DNA from 2 places in the Janthinobacterium sp. Bl 1 genome. Region 1 is predicted to be linked to the other one. Evidence: predicted binding sites of a transcription regulator. Region 1 holds the regulator's gene; the other holds the start of a gene.
What was found. Region 1 encodes sigma-54, which starts transcription at its own class of promoters, with help from an activator protein. Its sites were predicted from a motif close to TGGCANGNAANCTGCTTT; they were not measured.
Positions count from the first base shown of each region.

Region 2: a site for sigma-54 is predicted at 2,195-2,212, ahead of prpB (methylisocitrate lyase). Genes of this name have one in related genera too.

Region 1 covers NZ_CM177086.1:866,680-871,156, forward strand. The annotation lists gene lptA (lipopolysaccharide transport periplasmic protein LptA) at 1-242, shown strand, start outside; gene lptB (LPS export ABC transporter ATP-binding protein) at 242-997, shown strand; gene AC4BCN_RS03915 (RNA polymerase factor sigma-54) at 1,002-2,480, shown strand; gene hpf (ribosome hibernation-promoting factor, HPF/YfiA family) at 2,550-2,912, shown strand; gene AC4BCN_RS03925 (enoyl-CoA hydratase/isomerase family protein) at 3,046-4,131, shown strand; gene rapZ (RNase adapter RapZ) at 4,132-4,477, opposite strand, start outside.
Region 2 covers NZ_CM177086.1:4,259,048-4,263,524, forward strand. The annotation lists gene acnD (Fe/S-dependent 2-methylisocitrate dehydratase AcnD) at 1-9, opposite strand, end outside; gene prpC (bifunctional 2-methylcitrate synthase/citrate synthase) at 21-1,175, opposite strand; gene prpB (methylisocitrate lyase) at 1,245-2,132, opposite strand; gene AC4BCN_RS19105 (hypothetical protein) at 2,501-2,749, opposite strand; gene AC4BCN_RS19110 (hypothetical protein) at 2,873-3,109, opposite strand; gene AC4BCN_RS19115 (MBL fold metallo-hydrolase) at 3,286-4,143, shown strand; partial or broken gene AC4BCN_RS19120 (MFS transporter) at 4,265-4,477, shown strand, end outside.

The DNA.
Region 1 (4,477 bases):
CGGAAGTGGTGAAACTGTTTTCCAAGGCCAAGCTGACGCGCCTGGAAGGCACGAAAGTGACCGACGTGGCCAATGGCGCCTTCATCTCGTATGACAGCCGCCAGGAAGTATTCAAGATGGAAAATTCCGACAGCGGCACCAGCACCTCCGATGGCGGCAGCGTGCGCATGGTGATCCAGCCGAAGACCAAGGCGCCCCAAGCGGAGAAAGCGCCGGCCACGCCTGCGCCAGGAAAGAAATAATGGACAATACTCGTTGCGGCAGCACCCTGATCGTTCGCGGTCTGCAAAAAACCTATGGCAAGCGGCAAGTCGTGCATGATGTCTCGCTGCAAGTCGAATGCGGCGAAGTGGTGGGTTTGCTGGGCCCGAACGGCGCCGGCAAGACCACCTCGTTCTACATGATCGTCGGCCTGGTGCCGTCGGACGGCGGCAGCATCGACATCAGCGGCGTGGACATTTCCAGCCTGCCGATCCACCGCCGCGCGCAGATGGGCTTGTCCTATCTGCCGCAGGAAGCGTCCGTCTTCCGTAAGCTGACGGTGGAAGACAATATCCGCGCCGTGCTGGAAATCCAGACCGTCGAAGGCCGTCCTTTGAAGAAGGCCGAGATCGAGGAGCGCCTGGATAAACTGCTGGCCGATTTGCAGATTGAAAAGCTGCGCGAGAACCAGGCCCTGTCCCTGTCGGGCGGCGAGCGCCGCCGCGTGGAAATCGCCCGCGCGCTGGCCACCGATCCCCGTTTCGTGCTGCTCGATGAACCGTTCGCCGGCGTCGATCCGATCGCCGTGATCGAGATCCAGCGCATCGTGCGCTTCTTGAAGGAGCGCAATATCGGCGTGCTGATCACCGATCATAATGTGCGCGAGACGCTGGGTATTTGCGACCGTGCCTATATCATCAACCAGGGCTCGGTACTGGCGTCGGGACGCCCCGACGACATCATCGCGAACGAGTCGGTACGCCGGGTCTATCTGGGCGAACACTTCCGCATGTAAGCCAATGAAACAATCATTGCAGCTGCGCACTTCGCAGCACCTGGCACTGACGCCGCAGTTGCAGCAATCGATACGCCTGTTGCAATTGTCGACCCTGGAATTGCACCAGGAGCTCGAGCAACTGCTGACGGACAATCCCTTGCTCGAGCGCCTCGACGATCCGCTCGACCGTTCGCTGCGCCTGCTGTCCGACGGGGCCTTGAGTTCCACGGCCGCGCCGGCTGAAGCGCCGCCCCAGCCGCCAGGCCAGGAGGCGCCTGCCGCGCCGGCCGAAGCGGAAACCTTTGACGGCGAGGCGGGCGAGGGCCCGGCCGCTGCGGACGGCGGCGACAGCGACTGGAGCGAGGCGAGCCGGGGCAAGGCGCCCGACGACGAAGATTCGCGCCCGCAACTCGAGGCCCATCACTGCACCTTGCGCGAACACCTGATGGAGCAGATGCGCGTGACGGTGCTCGAGTTGCGCGACCGCGCGCTGGTCGAGCTGATCATCGACGCGCTCGACGACAATGGCTATCTGGAAGAGACGCTCGACGACATCCTGGCGCGTCTGCCGGAAGAGCTGGAAATCGATGCCGACGAGATGCGCACGGCCTTGTCGCTGCTGCAAAGTTTCGATCCGCCCGGCGTGGGCGCGCGCAATGCGTCCGAATGCCTGGCGCTGCAGATCAAGCGCTTGCCGCACATCGCCATGGTGACGCGGCGCATGGCCCTCGTCATCGTGGAAAAGCACCTGGCCTGGTTTGCCCAGCGCGATTTCAACAAGCTGAAAAAAGCCCTCGATTGCGACGATGAAGACTTGCGCGAAGCACAGACGGTGATTCGCCAGTGCAATCCGCATCCGGGCGCCGTATTCGCATCGGACGTGTCCGATTACGTGGTGCCCGACGTCGTCGTCAAGCGCGCGCGCAATGGCTGGCAAGTGACCCTGAACAACGACGTCATGCCGCGCCTGCGCGTCAATGCCATGTATGCCAACTTGCTCAAGCAGGGCAAGGGCGAGGGCGCCATGGGCGCACAGTTGCAGGAAGCCAAGTGGTTGATCAAGAATATGCGCCAGCGTTTCGACACGATCCTGCGCGTCGCACAGGCGATAGTAGAAAGACAAAAGAACTTTTTCTCGCACGGAGCCGTTGCCATGCGCCCCCTTGTGCTCCGTGAAATAGCTGATACACTGGGTTTACACGAGAGTACTATCTCGCGGGTAACAACTCAAAAGTACATGCTGACCCCGCACGGCATGTTCGAGTTGAAATATTTCTTTGGTAGCCACGTCGCCACCGAAGCGGGGGGCGAAGCGTCATCGACGGCGATACGGGCATTGATCGTGCAACTGACAGGAGCAGAAGACCCTAAAAATCCTTTATCCGACAGTAAGATTGCGGACATGCTGGGGGAACAAGGCATGGTGATTGCGCGACGTACTGTTGCCAAATACCGGGAAGCGTTGAAAATTCCGCCAGTGAGCCTGCGTAAGTGTTTGTAAGTTTTTTTCGGTTCCTCTGCGGGCCGGATAGGATGGACCGCACGAACCCGATCATCTTTAGGAGTGTGTATGAATCTCACCATCAGCGGACATCATCTCGAAGTGACACCAGCCATCCGTGAATACGTACAAACGAAGCTGGAGCGCGTGAAACGTCATTTCGATCAAGTTATCGATATCGCCGTGATTCTGACCGTGGATAACCTCAAAGAGAAAGAAAAACGTCAAAAGGCCGAAGTCAACCTGCGTTTAAGTGGCAAAACCGTCTATGTGGAAAGCCTGGCACAAGACCTGTATGCCGCGATCGATGCCCTGATCGACAAGCTCGATAGGCAAGTGATGAAATACAAAACCAAAGTGCAAGGGCACGGTAAAGAGGCGATCAAGCATCTGCCAGACAGCTCGGAAGAAGAATTCGCCCCCGCCGTTTAAGGGCCCGCGCTTTCAACCGTTGTGATCAACTAAGGGCGCACATTGCGCCCTTTTTTGCGCCCTGACCTTTTGAACGCAATGTTCCTCGCGCAGGCGCTAGAATGTTTGTACTTTCACTTTTTTCACGCCTGCCATGAGCGACTTCGTCCAGACTGCCATCCGCAACCGTACGGGGCATATCGTGCTCGACCGTCCGAAAGCCTTGAATTCCCTGTCGCTGGAGATGGTGCGCGCCCTGAGCGCGGCCCTGCTGGCCTGGCGCGACGATCCGCAGGTGGACGCCGTGGTGATCCGCTCGAGCAGCGAAAAAGCCCTGTGTGCCGGCGGCGACATCCGTTTCTTTTACGATGCGGGCCTGGCCACGCCGCAAGGCGGCAGCGCCTTGCTGGAAGATTTCTTTACGGAAGAATACGCGTTAAATCATGTGATTCATTTCTATCCGAAACCGTATATCGCCGTGATGGATGGCGTGGTGATGGGCGGCGGCATGGGCGTGGCGCAAGCCGGGCCCGGCAACCGCTTGCGCATCGTCACGGGCCGCACGCGCATGGCCATGCCTGAAGTCAATATTGGTTTGTTTCCCGATGTGGGCGGCAGCTATTTCCTGTCCCGCCTGGCCGGGCAGCTGGGCCTGTACTTGGGCTTGACGGGCTTGACGATCAGCGCGGCCGACGCCCTGTACACGGACCTGGCCGATGTTTACCTGCCCGAGGCGCAGATCGGGGCGCTGCTGGCCCTGTTCGAATCGACGCCGGGCGAGGCCTTGCCGGTGGCCATCAAGGCGCTGGCGGCGCCATTCCAGGCACAGGCAGGCGTCTCTTCGCTGGCGGTGGCGCGCGCGGCGCTGGACCGCCATTTCGGTGCGGGTTCCGTGGCGGCCATCATGGCTTCGCTGGCGCAGGATGACAGCGCGTTCGCCGGCAAGGCTTTGGCGGCCATGCGTCTGCGCTCGCCCTTGATGATGTCGGTAACTCTGGAATTGCTGCAGCGGGGGGCTCACTTGGGCGTGGCCGATTGCCTGCGTCTGGAACGCACCGTGGTGCGCCACAATTTCGAGCATGGCGAAGTGCTCGAGGGCGTGCGCGCGCTGGTGGTCGACAAGGACAATGCGCCGCGCTGGAATCCATCAAGCCTGGACGAGGTCGACGCGGCCATGGTGGCGCGCTTCTTCGCCCCCGTCTGGCCGGCGTCAGCGCATCCGCTGCGCCACCTGAATTAACTAGCTACGCTCGCGGTGGCGCAGGACCACGCGTTCGTTGGGGCCGAAGTATTGCGCCAGCCGTTCCGCCATGTACACGGAGCGGTGCTGGCCGCCCGTGCAACCGAGGGCCACCGTCAGGTAGCTGCGGTTGTCGGACTTGAATGACGGCAGCCATTTCTCGATGAAGGCGCGGATGTCGGCCAGCAGTTCCAGCGCGCTCGGCTGCGCGTCGAGGAAGGCGATCACGGGTGCGTCGCGGCCGTCGAGCGGGCGCAGCGCCAGGTCGTAATACGGGTTCGGCAAGGCCCGCACGTCGAAGACGAAATCGGCGTCCAGCGGCACGCCCAGCTTGAAGGCGAACGAT
Region 2 (4,477 bases), 2.9 Mb from region 1:
GGTATTCATGGTGGTGCTCATTATTTGCGGTCCTTGATCGGCACGAATTCCAGGTCTTCCGGGCCCACGTAGTTGGCGCTCGGGCGGATGATCTTGTTGTCGATGCGCTGTTCGATGATGTGGGCGGCCCAGCCCGAGGTGCGCGAAATGACGAACAGCGGCGTGAACATCGCCGTCGGCACGCCCATCATGTGGTAGGACACGGCCGAGAACCAGTCCAGGTTCGGGAACATGTTCTTGATTTCCCACATGACCGATTCCAGGCGCTCGGCGATGTCGAACATTTTCGTGGAACCGGCTTCCTGCGACAGCGAACGGGCCACTTCCTTGATGACCACGTTGCGCGGGTCGGAGATCGTGTAGACGGGGTGGCCGAAGCCGATCACCACTTCCTTGTTGGCCACGCGCTCGCGGATATCCGCTTCCGCTTCGTCGGCGTTGTCGTAGCGTTTCTGGATTTCCAGCGCCACTTCATTCGCGCCGCCGTGTTTCGGGCCGCGCAGCGCGCCGATGGCGCCCGTGATGGCCGAGTGGATGTCCGAGCCCGTGCCGGCGATCACGCGGCTGGTGAAGGTCGAGGCGTTGAATTCGTGTTCCGCGTACAGGATCAGCGAGGTGTGCATGGCTTTTTCCCACGACGCCGACGGTTTTTCGCCATGCAGCAAGTGCAGGAAGTGGCCGCCGATCGAATCGTCGTCCGTTTCCACTTCGATGCGCTTGCCGTTATGGCTGTAGTGGTACCAATACAGCAGCATGGAGCCGAACGACGCCATCAGGCGGTCGGCGATATCGCGCGCGCCCGGTGCGTTATGGTCGTCTTTTTCCGGCAGGGTGCAGCCCAGCACGGACACGCCCGTGCGCATCACGTCCATCGGGTGGGCGGCGGCGGGCAGCGCTTCGAGCGCCAGTTTCACTGCCGACGGCAAGCCGCGCAAGGATTTCAGTTTGGCCTTGTAGCCTTTCAGTTCGGCGGACGTCGGCAGCTTGCCGTGCACCAGCAGGTAGGCGATTTCCTCGAACTCGCAGCTGTCGGCCACGTCCAGGATGTCATAGCCGCGATAGTGCAAATCGTTGCCGGTCTTGCCGACCGAGCACAGCGCCGTATTGCCGGCGGTGACGCCGGACAGGGCGACGGATTTTTTAGGCTTGAAAGTGGCGGCTTGCGGTGCGGTCATTGTGTTCTCCAAAAATTGACTAGTCTCGTTTGCATCACTGCGGGGCCGGAATGCGGCCCCTGCTTCTGTTTATTTCTTTTGCGCGGCGAACAGCGCGTCAAGCTTTTGCTCGAAGTCGTGGTAATTGATCGATTCATACAGCTCCATGCGCGTCTGCATGGTGTCGAGCACATTCTTTTGCGTGCCATCGCGGCGCAGCGCCTGGTAGACGTTTTCCGCCGCCTTGTTCATGGCGCGGAAGGCGGACAGCGGATACAGCGCCAGGCCCACGTGGGCGCTGCGCAGTTCGTCCAGGGTGAACAGCGGCGTGGAACCGAATTCCGTGATGTTGGCCAGAATCGGCACGTTGACGGCCTTGGCGAAGGTGGCGTACATGTCCAGGTCCGTGATGGCTTCCGGGAAGATCATGTCGGCGCCCGCCTCGACGCAGGCGACGGCGCGTTCCAGTGCCGCTTCCATGCCATCGACGGCCAGCGCATCGGTGCGCGCCATGATGACGAAGTTCGGGTCCGTGCGCGCATCGACGGCCGCCTTGATGCGGTCGACCATTTCTTCCTTGCTCACGATTTCCTTGCCCGGACGGTGGCCGCAGCGCTTGGCGCCCACCTGGTCTTCGATGTGCAGGCCGGCCGCACCGAACTTGATCATCGATTTCACCGTGCGCGCCACGTTGAAGGCGGATGCACCGAAACCCGTGTCGGCGTCGACCAGCAGCGGCAGGTCGCACACGTCGGTGATGCGGCGGATGTCGGTCAGCACGTCGTCCAGGCTGGAAATGCCCAGGTCGGGCAAGCCCAGCGAGCCGGCCGCGACGCCGCCGCCGGACAGGTAGATGGCCTTGTAACCGGCGCGCTTGGCCAGCAAGGCGTGGTTGGCGTTGATGGCGCCGACGACTTGCAACGGGGATTCTTCCTGGACGGCCTTGCGGAATGCGGCACCTGCGGAGTATTGAGTCATGTGTTCACCTTATGGGTTTCGGATGGTCCCGAATGTTTCACGGAGTGGCTATGAGCATCAGTATTGCAAATGCCGTGCCAGGACCCTTCTGTCTGGACGGAAACCGTCGAATGCAGAGTGAAAAGGCAGGCAAATGGCCATGAGGCCACGCACCATGCGCTGTGGCGCAGCGGAACAACGATGTCACGTTTGGCGTCAAAAACGTTTCACTATTGTTTCATGAAACTCATTTTGAAACATTTATTGAAATATGAAACAGACGCGCAGACAAGGCGATGAAAGCCCAGGCTGGCAAGACGCGCAATAAAAACAGCCGGCGGGCGCCGGCTGATTTATACAACTGATACCACTGATACTACCAGGGCAAATTAGGCCAGCCGCACCAGCGGATTGGCGATGATATTGTCGATCTGGCGCACGGCCTCTTCGCAGGCGGCGGCAATGGCGCCCTCCTCGTCGTCGCGCACGAACTGCATGGTCGAGCCTTCGAACACTTCCAGGCCTTCCGCCGTGGCGCGTTCGATGTCGCAACTGGCCGACCATTTGCCATCGGTGGTGGGCACGGCCAGGGGAACGATTTCCCAGCCTTTATAGTGAATTTTAGAACTGCTATTCATGGGGTGCCTCCTTGGTGACTGACTCAATACTGGAAATCGTAGCATGAAGCGCGACTGGCAGCGACGTGTTTCACGCGCCGGCCGTCGCCAGGCGCACTTTCGGGCTAAACGATTTATGCTGGCTCAAGGGCGCAGCAAATTGTCCACTTCCGTCCTGGCCACTTCCAGGCCCGCCGTGCAAGCCGTCTCGGGCGCCGCATAGCCGCCCAGGGTGCGGCTGCGCGTGATCGCCTGCGCCTCGGGTTCACCTTCGCGCTGCAGGCGGTAGGTAAAATCCCATAAGTCGTCGTTATCCTTTTGCGGGGTCACGGAAATCGTAAAACCGCGGTATTGTTCGCTGCGTGCAGTGATATCGTTCATGAATTCCTCCTTGGAAGAATGAGGTTAGCACGCAGCAAGACACAGGGTGCGCACGGTAGTCGCGCGCATAGCCCTCTCGCTTATCTGTTTTTCGCATGTTAAATGTTAATTTTCAACATTTTTCGAACGAACTCTGGCGATATAATGTTATTCCCTGCCCGCCCCCTGCCGCCGTGATGACTCCACAAATCCAAGCTTTCTTCGACCCCGCCACCGCCACCGTCACCTATGTTGTCTACGAGGCCGATGGCCGGGACTGCGCCATCATCGACTCCGTGCTCGACTACGACCCGAAAGCAGGCCGCACCTCGACCGCCTCGGCCGACAAGGTGATCGCCTTCGTGCGCGAACACGGCTTGCAGTGCCGCTGGCTGCTGGAAACCCACGCGCACGCCGACCATCTGTCCGCCGCGCCCTATTTGCAGCAGCAACTGGGCGGCGACGTGGCCATCGGCGCCGCCATCCAGACGGTGCAGCAGGCGTTCGCTGCCGTCTACCACCAGGACGGCGCCAGGGCCGACGGCTCGCAGTTCGACCAGCTGTTCGCGCCCGACCAGGTATTTCATATCGGCCAGCTGGAAGTGCGCGCCCTGCACGTGCCAGGCCACACGCCGGCCGACCTGGCGTACCAGATCGGCGACGCCGTGTTCGTCGGCGACACCCTGTTCATGCCCGACGTGGGCTCGGCCCGCTGCGATTTCCCCGGCGGCTCCGCTGCCCTGCTGTACCGCTCCGCGCAGCGCTTGCTGTCGCTGCCGCCGCAGACGCGGCTGTTCATGTGCCACGACTACCCGCCCAACGGCCGCGAAGCGCGCTGGGAAGTGACGGTGGCCGAACAGCGGGCCAGCAACATCCATTTGCGCGACGGCATTACGGAAGAACAGTTCGTGGCCATGCGCACCAGCCGCGACGCCACCCTCGACATGCCGACCTTGATCCTGCCCGCCATCCAGGTCAACATCAATGCGGGCAAACTGCCCGAGCCGGAAGACAATGGCGTGCGCTACCTGAAGATACCGCTCAACGCGCTGTAGACTGTCCACGCGGGCCACCCTGTTGGCGTCAAACGCAACAACAAAGTGCACTTGCTGCGTCTTCCGCCATGCCAAATCCCTCAGTACCATGTAATGACCTTATTGGAGGATAAGCCACCTTATGAATTCGCCGTCAAAACCCGTACCACCCGAGCAGCAGGCCGGCCCGCTACCCGTGCGCGGCGCCCTTGCCAGCCTGTCCCTCGCGATGCTGCTGCCCGCGCTGGGCACCAGCATCGCCAACGTGGGCCTGCCCGACATGGCCAGGGCCCTGCATGCGCCGTTCCAGGATGTGCAATGGATCGTGCTGTCCTACCTGCTGGCCATCACCGCG